DNA from 3 places in the Paenibacillus sp. CMM36 genome. Region 1 is predicted to be linked to each of the others. Evidence: riboswitches for the same ligand, from Rfam matches in the RefSeq annotation. Region 1 holds a riboswitch; each other region holds the start of a gene.
The links. Region 1 has a riboswitch for glycine ahead of ACWA2B_RS12300 (alanine/glycine:cation symporter family protein). Riboswitches for the same ligand answer to the same signal wherever they lie in the genome.
Positions count from the first base shown of each region.

Region 2: it holds a riboswitch for glycine, as region 1 does, so the genes downstream of both, sdaAB (L-serine ammonia-lyase, iron-sulfur-dependent subunit beta) here and ACWA2B_RS12300 (alanine/glycine:cation symporter family protein) in region 1, are expected to answer to the same signal.
Region 3: it holds a riboswitch for glycine, as region 1 does, so the genes downstream of both, gcvT (glycine cleavage system aminomethyltransferase GcvT) here and ACWA2B_RS12300 (alanine/glycine:cation symporter family protein) in region 1, are expected to answer to the same signal.

Region 1 covers NZ_JBSEDY010000005.1:61,815-69,888, reverse strand. The annotation lists gene licT (BglG family transcription antiterminator LicT) at 1-373, opposite strand, end outside; gene ACWA2B_RS12310 (LacI family DNA-binding transcriptional regulator) at 607-1,578, opposite strand; gene ACWA2B_RS12305 (glycoside hydrolase family 1 protein) at 1,792-3,249, shown strand; glycine riboswitch at 3,415-3,491, shown strand; glycine riboswitch at 3,510-3,604, shown strand; gene ACWA2B_RS12300 (alanine/glycine:cation symporter family protein) at 3,764-5,182, shown strand; gene ACWA2B_RS12295 (iron-containing alcohol dehydrogenase) at 5,240-6,412, opposite strand; gene ACWA2B_RS12290 (carbohydrate ABC transporter permease) at 6,561-7,388, opposite strand; gene ACWA2B_RS12285 (carbohydrate ABC transporter permease) at 7,411-8,074, opposite strand, start outside.
Region 2 covers NZ_JBSEDY010000003.1:10,812-18,885, forward strand. The annotation lists gene ACWA2B_RS07420 (hypothetical protein) at 12-473, shown strand; gene ACWA2B_RS07425 (serine hydrolase domain-containing protein) at 638-1,798, shown strand; gene ACWA2B_RS07430 (Ig-like domain-containing protein) at 2,015-4,351, shown strand; gene sdaAA (L-serine ammonia-lyase, iron-sulfur-dependent, subunit alpha) at 4,512-5,411, opposite strand; gene sdaAB (L-serine ammonia-lyase, iron-sulfur-dependent subunit beta) at 5,401-6,090, opposite strand; glycine riboswitch at 6,302-6,417, opposite strand; gene ACWA2B_RS07445 (DUF6359 domain-containing protein) at 6,633-8,074, shown strand, end outside.
Region 3 covers NZ_JBSEDY010000007.1:139,195-147,268, forward strand. The annotation lists gene ptsP (phosphoenolpyruvate--protein phosphotransferase) at 1-290, shown strand, start outside; gene gcvPB (aminomethyl-transferring glycine dehydrogenase subunit GcvPB) at 409-1,905, opposite strand; gene gcvPA (aminomethyl-transferring glycine dehydrogenase subunit GcvPA) at 1,902-3,257, opposite strand; gene gcvT (glycine cleavage system aminomethyltransferase GcvT) at 3,384-4,484, opposite strand; glycine riboswitch at 4,661-4,760, opposite strand; gene gcvH (glycine cleavage system protein GcvH) at 5,153-5,545, shown strand; gene ACWA2B_RS15760 (PTS mannitol transporter subunit IICB) at 5,973-7,451, shown strand; gene ACWA2B_RS15765 (BglG family transcription antiterminator) at 7,533-8,074, shown strand, end outside.

The DNA of each region.
Region 1 (8,074 bases):
AGCGTTTAATTTCATACAGCATCGCGTTTTGGAGTGCCAGTCCTTTTTCTTGCCGTTGTATGGCAAAATGAATATGGTCGGTCAACGTTAAATAAATATTATCGCTTAACTCCGTATCCAACACTTCTGTTGCATGGGTTACGATTTCATTCACGACCTCCAGATGAGATACAGGAATATCGTTCAGCAGCTCGGTTAGTTTGGCCGTGAACTCGTTTTCATTTAACATGAAAATCTTATCTATTTTATCATCATCGACTTGATCGCCAGCCACCTTTTTGAAGGAAATACCTCTTCCCATCACGATGACCTCTTTGCCTTTATCGTTTTTAGTCAATAGGACGTTGTTATTGAGCACCTTCTCAATAATCATTGAAGTTCCCCCTCCCATCCTTTACCAATAAAAAATGCCTAAGCACAATTCAATACTATTGTTAGCAATAGTACTCAATTGAACTCAGGCATTGCCCGCATCACCGGTCACAATCCTTCGATATAGTGCTATTGTAGCACAAAAAAAAGCGATTTCAACATTTTTTATTCTGTTTCGACAAAAAACATTTTATATCAAGACCCTTTTGCCTAATTTGCAAGTAAAGCGTTACCTTATGTGGTCGTACGTTCAATGAGGCTGTACTCTAGCGAATGAAGCTCCATTTGGCGTCCAATCAGCTGGGGGGAAAGCATGAAAAAAGCATTTTGTGCTTGAGCCATGATAGGATTTTGAATCGTTGTAATCCCCAACGTATGCGACAGCTCCGTGTTATCAAACCCAACAATCGCCAGATCTCCCGGTACGTTCAGCCGTTGTCTGCGTGCTTCGCAGAGAATGCCCACAGCTACATAATCGTTAGCACATAAAATAGCCTCTGGGAATTCCCCCCGATGCTGTAACAAATCCCGTACGACCTGTTCGCCATCACGGATATTATAAATTGAAGAGTGATTCCAGTGTTGCAACACTGGCAGATTGTGCTCACTCATGATCTGTTCATAGGCTCGTTGTCTGCTATGGGTATTGATGCTGCTCGGACGGCCAAAAGCATTGGCTATACGAGTATAGCCTTTTTGTATCAAATGCTTTAGTGCTAGCATGTAACCTTCATATTGATCCATTGCCACGGAGCGAATATCGGTATGCTCCATTCGTTGCCAGGCCACGATTGGGCCATATTTACAATAGGTACTCAAAAAATCAGTGTCATTCACGCAGGAAATGATGACCAGCGCGTCGACTCTTTTTCTTTTTAAATCTTCAAAAGCTTGAAGCTCTTTCTTTTTGTCTTCTCCCGAAGTATAAATAATGGTCTGGAATTCATATTGTCCGGCGATTTCTACAAAGCTGTCCAGAAAAGCAAGAACAATTTCATTAATCGTTGAAGTGATGATACCAATCTGAAGCGTCTGACCCTTGGATAGGGAAATGGCATTCCGATTAGGAACATAATCTAATTCCTGCATGATTTTCAAAATCTTAGCTCTTGTTTCATGACTGACATGGGGGGACTGATTTAATACTCTGGATACCGTAGCCTTGGAAAAGCCCGCCAGTTTTGCAATTTGATCAAGATTCGACATGGTGCTTCTCCTCACATAAGAAAAAAATACTTGACATGAAACGCGTTACAACAATTAGGATGCTTATGAGGGCATTACATCTATTTTAAAGCATCTGTCAATGCATTTCAAAGGAGAACGGTTACCGTTAGGTATGGATTCACATTTGCAGCATTTGATGGGATTACTTAGGCCAAAGTAAAAATCTTATATACGGAAAGAGGTCTTTATACCATGACGAAGATGCTAAAAGGATTTCCGAAAAACTTCTTGTGGGGCGGGGCAACTGCAGCCAACCAATTGGAAGGTGCTTTTGACGTAGATGGAAAAGGCTTGTCCAGCGCAGACATGATTGCTTATGTACCCAAAGCGGAACGTAAGAACGATCACGCTATAGAGATTTCGTCCGAGCGACTCGAAGACATTTTGGCAGGCAAAGTCAATGCCCGTTTCCCAAAACGTGAAGGTGTGGACTTTTACCACCACTACAAAGAAGATATTGCATTGTTCGCTGAAATGGGCTTTAAAGTATTTCGTATGTCCATCCACTGGTCGCGGATTTTCCCGAATGGCTATGATCACGAACCGAATGAAGCAGGATTGCAATTCTACGACAATGTATTTGATGAGCTGCGCAAATATAATATTGAGCCCTTGGTAACATTGTCACATTATGAAACACCGCTAGGTCTGACTCAGAAGTATAATGGCTGGCTGGGTCGTGAAGTCATACAGCATTACGTCAATTATGCCGAAACGGTGTTTACACGCTATAAGGATAAAGTAAAATACTGGCTGACCTTTAATGAAATCAATGTAATGACCATGAGTCCGTTCACCGGTGGCGGTGTGGTTATTGACCGTGTAGAAAACAAACAACAAGCGATATATCAAGCATTGCATCATCAATTTGTAGCTAGTGCACTGGCAACCAAACGGGGACATGAGATCATCCCGGGTGCTCAGATCGGCTGTATGTTGGCACGTATAGAAAGCTATCCACATACGTGTAACCCAGCGGATATACTGAAAGCCCAGCATGAAAATCAGATGAACCTATTCTTTACGGATGTGCATGCCCGTGGGGAATATTCCAACTATATGAATCGTTATTTTGTAGAAAATAATATTGTGATCCAGACAGAACCCGGCGATGCCGAAATTTTGAAAAATAATACGGTTGATTTTATCTCATTTAGCTACTACATGACCTTGACCGTATCGGCAGGTCCAGAAGGCGAGAAAGCAGCAGGAAACCTGATTGGCGGCGTGAAAAATCCGTATCTGCAGTCCTCCGACTGGGGATGGCAGATCGATCCGATCGGCCTGCGTGTTACACTGAATACGTTTTATGATCGCTATCAAAAGCCGCTGTTCATCGTGGAAAATGGCTTGGGTGCATATGATAAGGTGGAAGAGGACGGCTCTGTGCATGACACGTATCGCATTGATTACTTGCGTCAGCATATTGTCCAAATGAAGGAAGCGATTGCTGACGGTGTTGATCTGATTGGTTACACCAGCTGGGGCCCTATCGACCTCGTGAGCATGTCTACTTCCGAAATGTCCAAGCGCTACGGATTTATTTACGTTGATCTGGATGATGACGGTAACGGAACGCTCAAACGCTCCAAAAAAGACTCTTTTAACTGGTATAAAAATGTGATAGCAACCAATGGTGAAGAATTGTAATTTCATATCGTCTCGGGCGGGTATAGCAGAGGACATCCTAAGGATGCAATCTGCTGTACCCGCTTTTTTGATAGACATAATAATATTTCAGAGGGCTTCACAAACTTTTCACTTGTAATAAGCTGAAAGTTTTCTGTATAATGAATAAAAATTTCATATGTCTGGTTGATGTTTGCGGGAGATGGAACGAAAGTTCCGACCGAAGGGGCAAAACTCTCAGGTGCTTAGGCTGTTTACAGCCACAAGCGGGGACCGTAAACGGACAGAACTCTGGAGAGACCCTTAATTGGGCGCCGAAGGTGCACCGCAGAGAACATCTGCTTAAACTCTCAGGCAAAAGGACAGAGACGCGAATAACCTGTGACAGGGAATGCCCTAGGCTTTTTTATGAGCTATTAGAGGCAGAAACCTGCACAAGATGGTTGTATTTTTTCGTGCCTTTAACCTCTCCAGGAGTCGAATCAGCTGATTTGACTCTTTTTTGTTTTCTAATATGCTGGAGGAGCGGGTTGAAATGAATTTGGTACATGTGTTAGAAGCGATTAGCAGTTGGATATGGGGGGCGCCTCTCATCATTCTTGTCATGGGAACGGGGTTGTGGCTGACCATACGTCTGAAAATGTTGCAGGTATTCCGCCTGCCCCTGGCGATCAAGCTGATCGGTAAGGCCCCGAATGAAGGCAGCGGGGATGTAAGTAGTTTTGCGGCTTTGAGTACGGCGCTAGCGGCTACAGTTGGCACAGGAAGTATTGTCGGCGTAGCGACAGCCATTAAGCTGGGCGGGCCGGGTGCCTTGTTCTGGATGGTCGTTGCAGCCTTTTTTGGGATGGCGACGAAATATGCGGAAGGTGTACTTGCGGTAAAATACCGGGTGAAGGATCGGAATGGACAATTTTCCGGCGGCCCGATGTATTATATTGAGAAAGGTCTGGGACGCCGTTTTAAACCGCTGGCGATGCTGTTTGCTTTTTCGGGCATGCTGGTAGCGTTGTTCGGGATTGGAACGTTTCCACAGGTCAAAGCGATTGTATCTTCGACGGAAAACAGTTTTGGTGTTCCGCCCATTGTAACGGCACTGATTATTGCTATCCTCACAGGACTGGTTACTATTGGAGGACTCAAAAGTATTGCCAAGGTATCGACGAAGGTCGTTCCTTTTAAAACAGGCTTGTACGTACTGATCTGTCTCATCGTACTGATTCGGTTTGCTGACCAGCTTCCTGCCGCAATTGCGCTGGTGCTCCATTCGGCATTTTCAACTACATCGGCAACGGGCGGATTTGCCGGAGCTACGATTATGCTGGCGATGCGAAGTGGGGTAGCCAGAGGTATTTTTGCCAATGAGGCCGGATTGGGAAGCGCACCGATTGCAGCCGCAGCTGCCAAAACCAAATGGCCTGCGGAACAAGGGCTGATTTCCATGACAGGCGTGTTTATTGATACGATGGTTATTTGTGTGATGACCGGGTTGACGCTACTGGTTAGCGGTGTGTGGAGCGGGCCTACCGATGCGGGCCTGATGACTCAGCAAGCATTTTCCAGCGCATTCCCGCTGGGGGCAGAACTGCTCACAATTATTCTGATTATGTTCGCGTTCACCACCATGCTCGGCTGGAACTATTACGGGGAACGCTGTGTTGAATACTTGCTTGGCGTCAAGTGGATTAAGCCATACCGTTATCTGTTCATTCTACTCGTTGGCGGGGGCGCGTTCATTAAACTGGATGCGATTTGGCTGCTGGCAGATATCTTTAACGCAATGATGGCTTTCCCGAACCTGATTGCACTGCTCGGCTTATCAGGCATTGTCGTTGCAGAAACCCGAACCTATATGGATTCTCTGAATTCTAGTAAGAAAAAGGGCATTCTTGCAGGTGCCAGTGTAGGGGCAGCTATTCAAGTAGAAGAAAAGGGACAAACAGTTAATTCATAAATTCCAAAAGGGAGTGCCTTCAGCCATCACAGGCTTGAGGACACTCCTTTTTGAATGTTATAACGATGCACGCAAAATAGCTAAAATATCTTCCTGTTTCAGCTTTTTATAATTACCGAAGCCTCCATATTCCATTTCACGGGCTGCAATGGTTGCGATTTTTTCCAATTGCTCATCATTAATATTGTAACCGGCCAGGGTGGAAGGGGCACCGAGACTTGTCCAGAATGCACTAAGACGGTCAATACCCTCCAAAGCGATTTCTCTATCTGTTTTATCTACGGTGTCTAAGTCAAACATGCTGAGCATCAGCCGTTTCATGCGTGCAGCATCCTGATCCACCGTATGTCTCATCCAGTTGGGGAATAGGATCGCCAGACCGCCAGCATGAGGAATATCATATACAGCAGATAATGCATGTTCAATCGTATGCGAAGCCCAGTCCCCGAAGTAGCCCATTTGCAGTGTTCCGTTAAGAGCAATCGTTCCGGCATATAAAATCGTTTCGCGATGCTCGTAGTTGTGCAAATCCTCCAACAGCTTAGGTGCAGTTTCGATTACGGTTTGCAGCACGGAAAAGCACATACGATCTTGCAACGGTGTATTTTTAACATTGTGAAAATACTGTTCAAATACATGGCTCATCATATCCACCATGCCATATACCGTCTGATCACGTGGCACAGAGAAGGTGTTTTTTGGGTCCAGAATCGAGAATTTCGGATGCGTCACCGCGCTGCCCCATACGTATTTTTCGTTTGTTTCCCAGTTGGTGATAACAGAATCTGGATTCATTTCTGAACCGGTAGCGGCGAGTGTGAGGATGGTACCGAATGGCAGAGCCTGGGTAGGCATGTGCTTTTTATTGATAATATCCCACACATCGCCGTCATATTCAGCCCCTGCTGCGATGGCTTTGGTGCAATCAATAACGCTTCCGCCGCCTACTGCAAGTAAGAAGTCGATGTTTTCATTTCGGCAAATGTCGATGCCCTTCTTAACGGTGGACAAGCGCGGATTCGGCTCTACGCCGGACAATTCATGAATGTTAAGATGTAGCGGCTCTAACGCGTTTAATACCTGGTCATACAGACCATTTCGCTTGACACTTCCGCCTCCGTATATCAGTAAAATATTTTTGCCGTAATTCAGCAGCTCCTGCTGCAGTTCTTCAATTTGATTGTCTCCAAATATTAATTTGGTGGGGTTATAATATGTGAATTTGTTCATCTGGAAAGTTCCCCTCAGTTCATAGTTCATGTTCAAATCGTAAATCGCTTAACCTGATTGCCTGTTGAATACCTAACTTTACCATGTAAGCTATTTGAAATGACGATTAACTATTATACATGAAATGAATAAGGGAATTCAAATAAATCTAATCTTTGACCGCTCCGGCGGCAAGATCGGAAATAAACTGGCGGCTAATGAAAAGAAATAAAATTATAAGTGGCAGTACAGCAAGCAGGGTGCCCGCAATGACCATCGCATAATCCGTATTGTATATCCCGTTTAATTGGGACAGTGCAATCTGGAGTGTGAATTTACGCTCATCCGTTAAGACGATTAACGGCCATAAATAATCATTCCAGGCTCCTATAAAGGTAAACGCGCCGAGAAAAGCGAACGCAGGACGTAGAATAGGCAGTGCTACATTCAAGTACAGCCGAAAAAAGCTGCATCCGTCCATCCGCCCCGCATCCAGCAGCTCCTTTGGAATGGATTCTTCCGCATATTGACGAATCCAGAAAATGCCGAAGGCATTTACCATCCCCGGGATAATAAGCGCTTTGAACGTACCTACCCATCCAAAGGTGGCCATCATGACAAAGGAGGGGACAAGCGAAAGTTGTGAAGGGACCATCATTGTAGCTAGCAGAACGATAAATAGCACTTTTTTGCCCGGAAAATCAAACTTGGCGAATGCGAAACCTGCCAGCGAATCGAAAAACAGAACCAATAAGGTAACAGAACCGGCTACAAAAAGGGTATTAAAAAAGGCTCCGGCAAAATTAATCTGCTGCAATACTCTCGTTATGTTATCCAAGAAGTGGCCGCCAAACCACAATTGCGGTGGAAAACGATAGATGTCTGAAGTTGTACGGGTTGCCATGACGATCAGCCAGTAAAATGGAAACATCGACAGGATGATTCCCACCAACAATCCGGCATATAAAACAAAGGATTTTGCACGTGTCTGCATCATGTTGTGAAGCTCCTTCCCATCGTTATTTTTTACCTTGAACGAGTTTCCAGTTGATGATGGAGAATAGAGCAATGATGAGGAACATGCCCCATCCGACGGCTGCACCATATCCAAAATAGTTGTTAATGAACGACTCGCGGTACAGGTATAAAACGATGGTCATGCCACTTGCCCCGGAACCGCCGTCATTACCGACCAGGACCTGTGGCTCGGTGAAGAGTTGCATACCGCCGATGGTGGACGTAATGACCGTAAACAGAATGACTGGGCGCAGCATGGGGATAGTGATGCGGAAAAAAGCTTGCGCTCCGGTTGCTCCGTCTATTTTGGCGGCCTCATACAGCACATGCGGAATACTCTGAAGTCCGGCCAGATAGATGATTGCGTTATAGCCCATCCATCTCCATACGACCATAGAAGAAATGGCAATTTGGATACCCCATGGCACATTCAGCCATTGAACCATGGGCAGTCCCAAGAGTTGCAGAAGGTAGTTGAGAAATCCGAAATTGTTGGCAAATAAGGCACCAAATATGATGGCGACAGCCACAATAGACGTCACATTGGGCAGGAAGAATCCAACTCGCCATAAGGTGCGCATTTTCACAAATGGGGCATAAAGCAGAAAGGCAATAATCAGTGCGAAGAATAGCATTGGAATTGTTGCATACACCCAGATCACAAAG
Region 2 (8,074 bases), on a different contig from region 1:
GATTATACTTCATGCAGACACCAAGGATCGGTAAGGAACTGTTCACGCTACTGGACGGCAAGGCATTGGAGAACAAGCAGCATGAAGCCATGATGCTGCTGACGGTCACGGAAGATCAGTGGCCGCACATAGCGATGATTAGTGTGGGCGAAGTTGTAGCGCTGGACGAGGGGAATTTGCGTCTGGCCCTATGGCCGGGTACAACCACGACGGGCAACATGATCCGCACTGGGAAGGCGACGCTTGCGGTGTTTACCGGGGGGAAGGCGCATTATGTGCGGTTGTCACTGGAACATCTGCCTGCTTTGCCCGGAGCCAAGCATGTACGTGAGCGATTTGCGGCTCATGTTTTTGCAGCCAGAGAGGATTCGGCCCAATATGCGGATATTTTGACAGGTGTCACGGTTCGTCTCAAGGAACCGGAATCGGTGATTCATCGCTGGAAGGAAACGGTGGCTGAGCTGTTAATGTAAAGCCATCTGATTATGATAAATAATCTATGTATTTACCAAGTTTACCGTTAAAATAAATGCGAGGGAATAAGCGCTTACAAGAAATCACGCTGAACTTGTTGGAACAAGAATTAGAGCGCGAGGGGAAGCTTGTTTCTTTTGAAGGAAAAATAGGAGGGATGAATATGTCTCGTTTTGACAAGGTAGATCAGCTATTGCAACAATTTATAGTAAATGGGCCGGCAGGTTGCGGTTGTGCCATTGCCCAGAATGGTGAAGTGTTGTATGAAGGGTATCATGGATATGCTGATCTGGAAGCCGGAAAGCCAATCACTGAGGATACAGTGTATCGCTTGTTTTCCATGACAAAGGTTGTTGTCTGTGCGGCTGCACTTATGCTGTACGAACGTGGGCAATTTTTGTTGAATGAACCCTTGTATGAATATTTTCCCGAATATCGTAATGCGCATGTATTCAAAACCGCTCCTAACGGATACACCTACGTGGATAAGGCAGAGAATCCCATTTTAATTAAGCATATATTCAATATGAGTATGGGTCTTCCTTACGCTTCCGAGTCTTCAGAAACAGGAAAAGCTATGCAGAAGGCCATTGCAGGATTAAAGGAAAAGCAGGGGAAATATGACCTACGCACAGAAATTGAAGCGCTTTCTGAAGTTCCACTTGCGTTTGAGCCCGGAACACGCTGGTTATACGGATATGGACATGATTTTGTTGCAGGCCTTATTGAAGTGATTTCAGGTAAATCAGTAGGACAATTTTTAAAGGATGAAATCTTTGATCCACTTGGAATGAACAATACAGGTTACCGTTATCGTGGAGATATTGAATCGCGGATGGCCTCCATGTATCAACGGAAAGACGCCGGAAAACTTGAAAAAATGGAGGGTTTCCTGGATGAATATCATCAGCCAGATGCTATATATGAAGGCGGAGGCGCAGGTTTATATTCGACAGTCAAAGATTACCTCACATTTGCACAAATGATGTCAAATGGCGGCACGGTAAACGGTGTGAACTTATTGGGGAGAAAAACCATTGATTTAATGCGCACCAATCATCTGAATACAGCTCAACTATCGGATTTCACCAATTCATACCATACAGGTTATGGCTATGGACTTGGTGTGCGCACGTTAATGGATAAAGCGGCTGGGCATGCAAACAGCTCGATTGGAGAATTTGGCTGGACGGGAATGGCAGGCACCTGGGTTTCTATAGATCCGAGCGAACAATTCTCCGTCGTATATATGCATCAGCTCGATCCCAATATGGAAGAGTACCATCATTTGAGAGTTCGCGCGGCAGCTTATAGCTGTTTATAAATGCGGGATTGTGGATCTGTTGTGAAAACTCTTCACTATGGCCCTGAAGATACACAAATTGTAATGTCTAAATCTTTATCAGAAATGATCTAGTTAATAAGGACCAAATTTCCCTTGAAGCCTAAACTATTCTTTTCCATATGACGACATAAAACGTAGGTATAAGGATTTTGCGAAATCCTTAATTTAAGTTTTGAAATGGGAGGGAATTAGATTTTGAAGAATAGATGGTCCGGTTTTCTGGCGTTGGTCATCCTGATTTCAAGTTTTACATCATATGCAGGGTTTGCATCTGCAGCAGAAGCAGTGCTTTCCAAGATTGTCCTTTCGTCTAACGAGGTAACTTTGCAACAGGGGGATACAGCTGCATTGACGGCTACGGCTGTTTTTAGTGATGGGACAACCTCAAATGTAACCGTAAGCACGGATTGGAAAAGTGATAACACAGCTATTGCTACTGTGTATAATGGTACAGTTTCGGCCAAGGCTGAAGGGGAAGCCACCGTGGTTGCGACCTATAAAGATAAGATACAATCGGTTCAGGTACATGTAACGAAAAAGGTTAAGGCGCTGACATCTAGTGTACAAAGCCTGAACTTGCGTTCAAGCGGTACAGGACAGGTTGATTTGACAGCGACATACAGTGATAATACAACAGCTCAGGTTTCGGGTGATGCTACTTGGACCTCGGATAATCAAAAGATTGCAACTGTAGTTAACGGTTTGGTTACCGCTCAGGGAGCAGGTACAGCCAATATTAAGGCCGTATATGGTCAGCAGACCGTAACCATTGCTGTACAGGTAGAGCAAGTTAAACGTCTTGATGTCAGTTCATCAGAGGTTTCTCTTTTGCTGAAGGATACTGAGAAGGTTAAACTTTCAGCGACGTTCCCGGATGGATCGGTACAGGACGTGACAGAGTCCGCTGAGTGGAGCTCCAGCAATGCAGCTGTGGCGGATGTACTGAAGGGCACCATTACCGGTTACAGCGCAGGAAAGGCGACAATTACAGGTAAATATGGTACGATGTCCGCTACGATTTCGGTGGATGTCGATCAAACGAATAAGCTGAAAGCCAGCGAATCCAATATTTTTCTCCGTCTGGATGAATCTAAAAAAATACAAGTTTCTGCCGTTTATCCGGATGGGACGGTAACGGATATCACAGATAAAGCTGCTTGGGCATCAAGCGATGAAAAAATTGCAACGGTGAATAAAGGAACGATTATGGCCATCGGTGCGGGTTCGGCAACGGTGACCGCTAAGTATGGAGATAAGACCGTTTCGATCAAGACAGATGTCGAAACCTCTAGATTTCTGGATTTGAGCGAGGACAAGCTGAGCTTGAATGCCAAGGAATCCAAAAAGCTCAAGCTGACCGCAACGTACGTAACAGGTACGGAAGAAGATATCACAAGTAAGGCAGAGTGGAAGTCCAGCAATGAAGATATCGCTTTTGTCAGCGCGGGGGAAGTCACAGGTTATAAAACAGGTGAGGCTACCATCACCGCTTCTTATGGCGGCAAGACAGTTACAGCTACGGTATCCGTAAATGTACCCGGGGATCTGTCTCTGTCCTCCAAAACGGCAACAATTGATATTAATGAGGACTATACTGCAACTTTGACGGCTACTTATGCGGATGGGCGTAAGGAAGATGTAACACAGGATGCAGAATGGGCTTCAAGCGCGGAAGATATTACCTCTGTGTCCAAAGGAACGATTACGGGTAAATCTGCTGGTAAAGCGGTTATTACAGCGACCTATAATGGCAAAAAACTAACAATTAACGTACAAGTGGGCCTTGTAGACCGTCTGGAAACAGACTCGCGTGTAATTGCGCTTGGTGCTCAGGAAACGAAGCAGCTGAAAGTAACAGGAGTTAAGAGTGGTGGTACAAAAACAGATGTAACCAAGGATGCCACCTGGACAACTAGCAATGTAAAAGTGGTTGAAGTTAGCGAAGGTTTGATCAAAGCGAATGGTAGTGGTAAGGCAACTGTGACTGCTTCATATGGCAAGCAAAACATTACGTTTACGGTAGAAGTGGACGTAGCGCAAAAGATTGAAGCGGATGCAATCGCGCTATCGCTCAAATCTGGAGATCAAAAAACCATCGCGATTGTGGTTAAATCGAGCGATGGTAAAGAAAAGGATGTTACAACCCAAGCTGAATGGAAAACGTCCAATTATAAGGTAGCCACTGTTAAAAAGGGTCAGGTTACCGCGGTCAGCTACGGTAAAGCTAACATTCAGGCGAAGTTCGGCGGGAAGATAATCAGCGTACCTGTAGATGTTGATACGCTTAAATATTTGCAAACAGACGAAGTCGCCTTGAATTTGAAGGCAGGACAGCTGGCTAAGGTTACGGCTACAGCCACGTATAAGGATGAGTCGGAGAAGGATGTTTCCAAACCGGCTGTCTGGTCCTCGTCCAGAATTATTGTGGCGACCGTCAAAGACGGTAACATTAAGGCACAGGGCAAGGGCAAAGCAGTAATTACTGTGAAATATGCAGGTAAAATGACGAAGATACAGGTAACCGTTCAGTAATCTGTAACCCGACTAAAAAGAAAAAGAGCAAGCATACGTCCAGCGACGATATGCTTGCTCTTTTCTTTATAAGGGCGAATTCTCTTTCCCTAGGACAATGTAGGGGAGAGGTAGTCGCCTTGTTTTATAGAGGAAAAGTAATTGGTTTAAAGCTTAGAAATTACGACTTATTCTTCTTGATTGATGCGTTGCGTGTAAGTGATTCGGTCAAACGCTTGCCAGTCGGCGTCTGAGCCAAGCCGCCTTTGGCGGTCTCGCGGTGCTTCGACGGCATCGCGCTGCCGACTTCAAGCATCACGTCAATGACTTCGTCAGACGGAATAGCGCTGCGCACACCCGCCAAAGCCATGTCCGCTGCGGCAAGCGCAGTCACGGCTCCCAGGCCGTTGCGCACGATGCACGGAATCTCCACGAGTCCGGCGACGGGGTCGCAGATTAGGCCGAGCGTGTTCTTAAGAGCGAGGCCTACGGCGTGAACAGCCTGTTCAGGCGTACCACCGCGTAGCTCGACCATAGCGCCAGCGGCCATCCCGATAGCTGAGCCAATCTCAGCCTGACAGCCTCCCTCCGCGCCAGAAATGAAGGAGTTGTTGGCGATCACGTAGCCAATGGCTCCAGCGGCGAATAGGCCGTTCACCATATGCTCATCATCCCAGCCGAACCGTTCCTGCGCACTGATGAACACACCAGGGATAACCCCACATGAGCCTGCGGTAGGAGTGGCGACAATGCGACCCATGGATGCATTAACCTCCGACACGGAGAGGGCATAAGCCATGGCGAGCGCAGAGGCATCACCGGAGCAGGTTTCCCCTGACCGCAGATACTCGGCCAGGCGCTTGCCGTCGCCGCCCGTCAATCCACTGCGGGATACGGTGTCTTGTGTCTGACCGCGATGAACGGCTTCCTTCATGACTTCATAATAATCAGACATTTGTCGAAAGATTTCTTCCTCCGTTGTATTCGTTTCTTGTACCTGCTCTTGAATCATCAAGCGGCCAATCGTGGTGGATTCTTCAGCGCATAAAGCGCTGATCTCATGCAGATGGCTAAACCGCATCGGATTCAGCTCCTTTTTTCAAATTAATCATCTTAATTTCATACATATGAGGTAAAGAACGCAGTTCCGCAATCAGTTCAGCTGGAGCAGAACTGTCCGTTTCAATGGCGGTGAGTGCTTCACCATCCCGGCCTTTGCGATCTACGTGCATATAGGCAATGTTAATGTGGGCCGCGCCCAGCGCTGAAGTTATTGCGCCCAATGTACCGGGCTTATCCGAGTGGAGAAGCACCAGCGTAGGCAGCTCCCCGGTCAGATTGACCCGGAATTCGTTGAGTTGCTGGACATGGATGCTGCCGCCGCCGATGGAGGAGCCCAGCAGTGTGCGCTGATCCTCGCCCTTCCACAACTCGAAACGGACGGTGTTCGGATGAGGAGCGGGGAGTCCACTGACGGCGAATTCCACGGTCATCCCGGCTTGCTCGGCCCATTGCTCGGCATCTGGAATCCGGTGATCGTCCGTATCGTAATTAAGCAGTCCTGCGATGAGCGCCAGATCCGTACCGTGTCCTTTATACGTATCGGCAAAGGAGCCGTACAGTGTCATACGGGCACGGTCAGGCTGCGCCCCGAGCCAGTGCCGGGCAACGCGTGCGAGTCGCACCGCGCCTGCGGTGTGTGAACTGGAAGGTCCGGTCATGGCCGGGCCGATAATAGAAAATACATCTTTGAAACGCATGGTGTGGCCCCCTGTATGTTCTAATACCATACTATATGGTATTTCCGCGTCTTTGCGCGGTTATGACGGTTCCTAATGCTGACGCACAATGTGAGCACAAAAAAGGACAGGATAAGGAAGTTTCCCTTATCTCTGTCCTCGTTACCTGAGAGTTTCGTGCGGTGTTCTTACCGCCTTACCCCTTGGGTGGCTTGCGCTCTCTCCAGAGTTGCGTCAGATGACGATACATGGACCTGAGAGATTATCCGCCAGCCGGGTGCTGGCGTCTTGCTCCTTCGGTGCCGCCAGAGTGTAAGCCCCCTGGACAGACTCTCCCGTCATCTTCATTCGCGTATACCGTTCTACATGTCTTTCTTAGCGTAATGTATGACGTGCTCGGTGTCAATCACAGGGTTTAATTTTTACATAAACAGGTGCATTTCCAATAAAAAAGATTAAAGTTTACATAATTATGGATGAAATCAGGAAGGAATTAGAAGATTGGCGGCTAATCTGATAGAGGACAAGTACATTTATGGAAATCATAGGAGGGATATTGACGTATGGTAAAAGGCTTGCGGTTCACAGGTTCACGCTTAAAAGGGATGCTGCATCTAGCAGCGATCGCATCACTGCTGATCGGGATCTTCGTTCCGTTCGGTCAGGTCAAGGCAGAGGGAGCATTGACAGTAGCCGAAGCACTTCAGGGCCAAAGCAGTGGAGGTACGGTGACGGTAGAAGGTTATATCGTCGGACATGCTACCGGATCGAAAACGGCTAACTTTTCTTCTCCGTTTGCGAATGATTTTAACGTACTGATTGCCGACCAGGCCAATGAACGTAGCACGTCTAATCTATTGGATGTGCAGCTGACATCTGCGTACAGAGGGCAATTTGGGTTAACAGGTCATCCTGGACTGGTCGGCAGCAAAATTCGCGTGACAGGTACGCTTGGTGCCTACAATAATTTTGGTGGAGTAAAAAGTCCAAGCGCTGTGGAACTGGTGAGTGGAAGCGAGCCGGGGGAACCAGGTGAACCTGGCGAACCTGAACCTGGCAACCCGGGTCAACCCGGTACTACATTGCCGGATGGAAAAGGCAAAAAGGTGCTGTTCGATAATACGCACGCACAGACGGCTGGTGCAGCAGATTGGGTCATTGAAGGCGCCTTCTCCGACTTTGCCAATGGATTACGTAATGTAGGCTTTACTGTGGATCAATTGAACCGCCCTATTCCTTTTACTTATGGAGAACAGGCCATAACCTATGATAAGCTGCGCCAATATGATGTGTTCATTATTGGTGAAGCGAATGTTGCCTTTAAGGCATCCGAGCAGGCTGCCCTGCTGCAATACGTGAATAACGGAGGGAGCGTCTTCTTCATCTCCGATCATTATAATGCAGATCGTAACAAAAACCGTTGGGATTCCTCCGAGGTTATGAATGGCTACCGTCGTGGAGCCTATACTAATCCGGCCAAAGGCATGACTGCAGAAGAGGCTGCATCACCGGCAATGCAAGGATTAACAAGCTCCGATTGGCTGGCGGCCAACTTTGGCGTTCGTTTCCGTTACAATGCGCTCGGTGATGTGAATGCTACCGACATTGTAGCCGCAGATCAATCTTTCGGTATTACCAAGGGTGTGCGCTCGATTGCCATGCATGCAGGATCTACGCTGGCTATTATTGATCCTACCAAGGCTAAAGGCATTGCTTATATCCCTTCAGGCACGAAAAAATGGGGGAATGCGGTAGATCAGGGGGTTTATAACGGCGGGGGCCGTGCGGAAGGACCTTATGCCGCTATCTCCAAGGTAGGCCAAGGCAAGGCGGCATTCATCGGTGATTCTTCCCCTGTAGAAGATGCTACACCGAAATATGTGCGTGAGGAAAACGGACAGTCGAAGAAGACATATGATGGCTTCAAAGAAGTGGATGATTCAACCTTCCTGGTGCAAACGGTTCAATGGCTTGCATGGAAGCAGGACTACACGAAATTGTCTGA
Region 3 (8,074 bases), on a different contig from region 1:
AACCATACAATCCATCCATTCTGCGTCTGGTGAAAATGGTTATTGATGCTGCTCACCGTGAAGGACGTTGGGTTGGTATGTGTGGCGAAATGGCAGGAGATACAACAGCAATTCCGTTGCTGCTGGGTCTCGGACTTGATGAGTTCAGTATGAGCGCCACTTCCATTCTGCCAGCACGTAGTCAAATTTCCAAGTTGTCCCGTGCGGACATGGAAAAACTGGCTACAAAAGCTCTGGACATGCAAACAGCAGAACAGGTTGTTGAATTGGTTCAAAGCATCGAAGGCTAAGGAAGGGTATTACATTTCAAAGGTTATATCTTTTTCCAACAAAAAATTGCTGTGTACATACAGCAGCCGGTATCTAATTAGATACCGGCTTTTTTGCATGCTTTAAGTAGAATTTGTTTTAACTGCATGAGCAATTCAGTACAGGTTTGCGGGCTGCGGTAGTTTCGTCCAATCGTGTGACTGGAGTAGTATATGGTGCATTGAGCACCAGCTCAGGGTTCTCTTCTGCTTCCCGCGCAATATGAATCATAGTGTCGACAAAAGCATCAAGTGTTTCCTTACTTTCCGTTTCCGTGGGCTCGATCATGATGCACTCCTCTACATTCAGCGGAAAGTAAATTGTAGGTGGATGGTAGCCGAAATCAAGCAGCCGTTTGGCTACATCAAGCGTGCGCACTCCAAATTTTTTCAAGCCTCGCCCCGACATCACGAATTCGTGTTTGCAATGTCCAGGGTAGGGCAGATCAAAATGTGGAGCGAGCCGATGCATCATATAATTGGCATTGAGTACAGCGCATTCGGACACTCGCTTCAAGCCATCAGGACCGTAGCTGCGGATATAGGCATAGGCTCGGACGAGAATGCCGAAGTTTCCGTAAAAGGCTTTGACCCGCCCAATAGAATCTCCCTGCTCCCGATCCCAGCGGTACACACCCTGCGGATCACGTACGACAAACGGCTTGGGCAAATAGGGTATCAGCCGCTGCTTTACGCCGACGGGTCCAGCGCCAGGGCCGCCTCCACCGTGCGGAGTACTCATCGTTTTGTGCAAATTGAGATGCACCACATCGAAGCCCATGTCCCCGGGGCGGGTAATCCCCATGATGGCGTTGGAGTTTGCCCCGTCATAGTAGAGCAGACCACCTGCGTCATGCACGATCGCGGCAATGTCAGTAATTTGCTTCTCGAACAAGCCCAGCGTGTTCGGATTGGTCAGCATGAGCGCAGCGGTGTCGTTGCCTACCGCTTGGCGGAGCGCGTCCAGATCCACCAGCCCCTCAGGGGTGGAGGGAAGGGTGATTGTTTCGAAGCCCGCGACGGTTGCACTGGCGGGGTTCGTACCGTGCGAGGAATCCGGCACGAGCACCTTGGTACGTCGCTCACCACGTGCCTCGTGGTACGAGCGAATCATCATCAGCCCGGTCCATTCGCCATGGGCGCCAGCAGCGGGCTGGAGCGTGACGGCATCCATGCCGGTCAACGCAGCCAGATCGTTTTGGAGCGTATGCAGCAGCTCCATAGCCCCCTGGATGCTATTCTCCGGCTGATATGGATGAATTTTAGCGAAGCCTGCGTAACGGGCGACATCCTCATTCACTTTTGGATTGTATTTCATCGTACACGAGCCAAGCGGATAAAATCCGTTGTCGACGCCGAAGTTGCGCTGGGACAGGGCGGTATAATGGCGAATAACATCTACTTCGTATACCTCGGGTAATGCCGCAGGTTCGCTGCGCAGCGCATAATCCGGCAAAAGCTCTGCCACCGGGCGACGAGGAACGTCGCACTCGGGAAGGGAATAAGCGATGCGACCCGGACGGCTCAATTCAAAAATGAGCGCTTGATCGTGTTCCTTCAACAGCTCTTGTTTCTGGTCCGGTCCGGTGTGTGTCATAGCAATCCCTCCAAGGTGTGTACAAATTGGTCGATCTCTTCTTTGGTTCTTTGCTCCGTCACGGCAATCAGCATGTGACCCGCAAGTTCCGGATAGTCCCGGCCCAAATCATAGCCTGCGATAAATCCAGCAGCTAACAGATTGTCCTGAAGTTTGCTCACATCCGTACCTTCAGGCAGCCTAAGGGCAAACTCGTTAAAGGTCGGTGCGTGAAATGAGGCAGTTACGCCTTTCAAGCTCAGCAATTGTTCTAACGCATAGCGGCTTTTATGCAAATTCAGCTCGGCTACTTCCTGGATGCCCTGTCTCCCCATGACGGACAAGTACACAGATGCAGATAAAGCTAGCAACGCTTGATTGGAACAAATGTTAGAGGTGGCCTTTTCGCGGCGGATATGCTGTTCGCGCGCTTGCAAGGTCAGCACGAAGCCGCGTTTACCATTGCGATCAGTGGTCTGACCCACAATACGGCCGGGGATACGGCGCATATGTGCCTGAGAAACGGCAAAGTATCCACAGGTCGGACCGCCGAGAGAAGAGGAGATGCCAAGTGGCTGCGCGTCTCCTACCACAATATCCGCGCCCTGTTTGCCGGGTGTCTCCAGCAAGCCAAGTGCCAGTGGGTTGGCACTGACGACCAAAAGACCTTTGTGTGCATGGATGAGGTCAGCCATCGGCTGTAGATTTTCCACGGCTCCGAAAAAGTTGGGGCTTTGGACCAAAACAGCCGCGGTCTGTTCCGATACGGCCGCCGCTAACGCATCAGCATCCGTTACACCGTCCGAACAGCCGATCTCCACGATGTCCAAATTCAATCCGCGTGCATAGGTTGCCAATACCTGACGTGCCTCTGGATGGACGGACCTCGATACGATAAGCTGTTTACGGCGGGTAGCTGCGGCGGACAGTGAGCCCGCTTCCGCCAGTGCAGTCGCTCCGTCGTACATGCTGGCATTAGCTACAGCCATGCCCGTCAATTCGCAAATATACGATTGAAACTCGAAAATGGCTTGTAGCTCGCCTTGGCTTACTTCCGGCTGATAGGGGGTGTAGGCAGTGTAGAATTCTGAGCGTGAAGTGATGTGCTGGATGACGGACGGAATATGATGATCATAAATTCCTGCGCCAAGAAAGCTGGCATGTGTGTCTGTATTGGCATTGTGTCCGGCCAGCTCGGTCAAGTGACGGGTTAAGGCTTTCTCATCGAGTCGAGAAGAAAGAGGGAGTTCCCCTTGATATCGAATGGCCTCTGGAATGTCACTGAATAAATCATCAATGGATGATACACCGACCACACGCAGCATTTCGGTTTGATCCTGTTCAGTCATAGGGAGATAACGATGCTGCTTCATAGGTTCTGGCTCCTTTCGAAAAGCAAAATTTTAAATCCGTAAATGAGCTAATAAAAAAGTGTGAGATGAAAACCCGGAAATACATATCTGACATGTTTGCTTTATAGAAATAAGGAGAGTTTAAGATCAGCGTGGGCGCTTATAAAAGGGGGCTGCCACCACCTCGGCACGCAGGCGTTTGCCACGAATCTCAACCTCCAGTGGTGTGGAGAGGGCGCTAAAACGACTGTCCACCAAGGCGAGGCCCAGATTACGCTTCAAGGAGGGCGACTGAGTCCCCGTTGTGACCTCACCGATGTGTTGTCCTTCTGCGAATACCGGATAATGGGCGCGTGGGATACCGCGGTCCATCATTTCTAGCCCGATCAATTTACGAGGAACCCCTTGTTCTTTTTGACGCTGAAGTGCTTCTCTACCGATAAAATCTCCTTTATTCAGCTTGACGAAGAAACCCAGACCGGCTTCGAGTGGTGAAATTGTGGCAGATAACTCCTGTCCGTATAGCGGCAACCGAGCCTCAAAGCGTAGTGTATCCCGAGCACCAAGTCCAGCGGGAATCAGCCCATACGACTCACCGGAACGAAGCAAACCCTCCCATACGGCGGGTGCTTCCGCGGCAGGTACGTAAAATTCAAAACCGTCTTCGCCCGTATATCCGGTTCGTGAGACGAGTGCTTTTGCTCCGAACAATGGCACGTTCTCATGAAAGTGGAAAGATGCCAGATTCGTAATATCCGTATCTGCCACGGCTGCGGCAATACGTGCTGCTTCCGGTCCCTGCAATGCCAGCAATGCTATTGCATCAGACACATTCTCCATGTGAACGGATGCAGGCACATGACGAAGTAACCAATCCCAATCCTTATCAATGTTGGAGGCGTTCACAACGAGCATGTAGCGTTCCGGTCCTTTGCAGTAAACAAGCAGGTCGTCTACTACACCTCCATCGGGGTAACACAGGAGTGAATATTGTGCCTGACCTGGTTCCAACTGGCTGACATCATTCGTGGTCACCCTTTGTAGAAAAGCTTCGGCCTCTTTGCCTTCAACCAAAAACTCACCCATATGCGATACATCGAATAAACCCGCACGTTGCCGGACGGCCTCATGCTCCTTTTGAATGCCGCTAAACTGAACGGGGAGCTCCCAGCCTCCAAAGTCAATACAACGAACCCCAGACTGCGTCCCGTAGGATGAATATAGCGGTGTTTTTCGCAAATTAGTCATGTTTCCACTCCTATCCGGTGTAATCGGCTAAACAAAAAAGACAGGCCGAAAAAAACGTATAGACAGCAGTCTATACTCTTTTTTCAGCTCTGTCCTTGATACCAGAAAGTTACCCCGGTATGTACCGGGTTTCCTCTTGGGTGATCCGCTCCAATAGCGAATGCTCTCCAGAGATGCGTCCGGCAGAGGTCCTTTTGCCTGAGAGATTCACCTGCAATGCAGGCTTACTCCTTCGGCGCTACCTTCGGGATCAGCAGTATATTACCTGGCTTTGCAGATAACAACTTGATCCGATTCGCGTGCACAACTGTCTCACAAGCGGCAACAGCTATGCGAATCTTTTTGGCAGTCTCTCCCTCTGCGTTCATCCGCGTTTGCAGTTGTCGGGTGTTTCCCAAAGTATTTGCTATAACCCATTAATACGCAAATTCATTCAAAATGTCAATAAAAATGTCATCAAAAACAATAGAAAAAACATTTAATATATAAATAAGGATATGTAAGCGTTTGTTATAAATTATTATATTTTTATATAGAGCACTATAGGAGGTAATATGAAGTATTTTTGTTAGTATTATTGACATGAGTGTTCTTATTGTCATAATCTTAACCTGTCTAATACAGGTGAGCAAATGCGATTTTATTCATATGGAAGTGAGGGGAACAGAATGGGTGAAGTGAAGCAGCAACTTTGGTATACAGACGAACATGAGTGGGTTCAGCGGACAGAGAATGGAACGGTGCGGATTGGTATTACAGACTTTGCACAGCACCAACTGGGTGATATTGTTTTTGTAGAATTACCTGAGGCGGGAGTAACGATTGAGCAGGGAGCGGAGATCGGTACGATTGAATCGGTGAAGACGGTATCCGACCTTTTTGCTCCGGTGACGGGAACCATATTAAAAGTGAATGAAGCGCTGGAAGGTACACCTGAGCTAGTGAATGAATCTCCATATGACAAAGGTTGGATGGTAGAAGTAGAGATGGATAAAGATGTGGAGGAATCATTGGGCAAACTACTGTCGGCGGATCAGTATGAGCAGTTGATTTCGGAGTAATAAATAGAGCAATGCAGCATGAAATAATAGCGTGTTATTCGGAATTTTATATTGATTTTTAATTGAATAAGAGCATCGTTAGTTTGCTCGATTTTTGTATAAAATAGTCGCTATGATTTGACGTAGCGGCTATTTTTTTGTCTTTTTTATGAAAACGTAATTACGTGTGTTGTTCTGATATAGTGGGTTGTCCCCATATAGGAATCATACATAATCCAGCGCGGTTTTTCGACTAATTTCTATAGCTACAGGTCATATTAAGAAGAATTATGCAGGTATAATATCTTCCTGGATAATTTAAATTTAAATGTTGTCATCAACGTTCATGACGAAAGTACGTTTTCATTTCGTTGATGAAGATAGCGCTGTCATTTAGTATGAATTTTAAGAAAAGGTAGTGATGCTTACCTACAAGGAGGATTTGAATATGAGTACATTGGACGCAAAGCCAAGTTCAAAAGGAGGCACTCGTGTCGCCGTACAGCGTTTTGGCCGTTTTCTTAGCGGTATGGTTATGCCCAATATGGGAGCCTTTATTGCGTGGGGGTTGATTACGGCACTCTTTATTCCGACCGGATGGTTCCCGAACGAAGGTTTTGCACAGTTGGTTGATCCGATGAAAAATTATTTGTTGCCGCTGCTGATTGGTTATACAGGGGGCACGATGATTCACGGACAGCGTGGAGGTGTGATCGGTGCCATCATGACGATGGGTGTCATAGTAGGAGCCGATATCCCGATGTTCCTGGGCGCGATGGTAGCTGGTCCGCTGGCTGCGTGGATATTGAAGAAGTTCGACAAGGCCATTGAAGGCAAAGTCAGATCAGGCTTTGAAATGCTGGTCAATAATTTTTCGGCCGGGATTATCGGTGCCATTCTAGCACTGCTTGCCCATGTGGCGATCGGCCCGGTTGTACAAATGATCAGTCAAGTGTTGTCGGCAGGGGTACAGTTCCTCGTGAACGCGGGGCTATTGCCGCTTGTCAACCTCATTATTGAGCCCGGAAAAGTATTATTTTTAAACAACGCGCTGAATCACGGAGTATTGAGTCCGATTGCGTTGGAGGAAGCTGCAAGAACAGGCAAATCCGTACTGTTCATGCTGGAATCCAACCCTGGGCCGGGGCTTGGTATTTTGCTGGCCTACTGTCTGTTCGGCAAAGGCTCTGCGAAGTCGTCAGCTCCTGGCGCAGTCATCATTCATTTTTTCGGCGGGATTCATGAAATTTATTTCCCTTATATTTTGATGAAGCCGATTCTGATTCTTGCAGCTATAGCTGGCGGTGTTGTGGGAACCTTCTGTTTCATGTTGACAGGTGCCGGACTGGTTGCTGCTCCTTCACCGGGTAGTATCATCGCCTATTTTCTAATGACGCCAAAAGGTGGATATTTGCCAATGCTGAGCGGGGTGATCGCTGCTGCGGTCGTATCCTTTGCTGTTGCAGCAGTGTTACTCAAGACAGGTAAGCAACAAGAAGAGGGGCTGGAGGAAGCTGCATCTCGCCTGAAAGATATGAAAAATCAAAGCAAGAGTGCCAGTGCTAACGCCACTGTAATGGAAGATAACCACGAATCTGATCGTGCTGCCGAGATTGTCGCAGATCGAACGCTCAAGGATAAATCCGAAGTGAACAAGATTGTCTTTTCCTGTGATGCAGGTATGGGTTCAAGCGCGATGGGTGCCTCGATTTTACGCAAAAAAATGAAGCAGGCGGGCGTAGGCGTAACAGTTACGAATACGGCAATCAGTGAAATTCCACAGGATGCGGATATTGTCATTACGCAAAAAACGTTGACAGACCGGGCTAAAACAGTAGTCCCGAATGCTGAACACATTTCCATTGACAATTTTCTGAAGAGTCCTGAATACGAAGCGCTGGTTGAACGTCTGAAATCCGATTCTTAATCCCCGTCATAGTCAGGCGGACTGTATGCAGTGTACGTCTCCTGCTGGAGGGATGAGCTTGGGAAGGAACGGTATGCGCTTATGAATATTACGAAACGACAACGTGACATCGTGGAATATCTTCTGGAGCAGTCCAAAGAGGTTACTGCCGGGGAAATTGCCACGAAGATCAATGTCAGCACAAGGACGGTTCATCGGGAACTGGGCGCAGTCGAGCATTGGCTGGCAACTCATGAGGTGAAGCTGGAGAAAAAGTCAGGGATTGGTATCTGTATAGATGCAGACCCAGCTCAGCTTGTATGCCTGCGAAAGCAATTGCTGTATACGAATCCAGACGAATATTCGGCTGAGGAGAGAAAGATCGTGGTTCTCTGCATGCTGCTGGATACACGGGAGCCGATCAAGCTGCTGGCGCTGGCTTCAGATCTGAAAGTCACGGTAACTACGGTCAGTCATGATCTGGACGAATTACAAGACTGGATCGGAGATCGAGGGCTCGTGCTTGTCCGCAGACGGGGATATGGTGTCGAGATTACCGGACGGGAGATAGACAAAAGACGGGCGATTTCCGAGCTGGCCCTCGAACATTTGGATGAATCTGATCTGTTTTCCAGCCAGGGAGA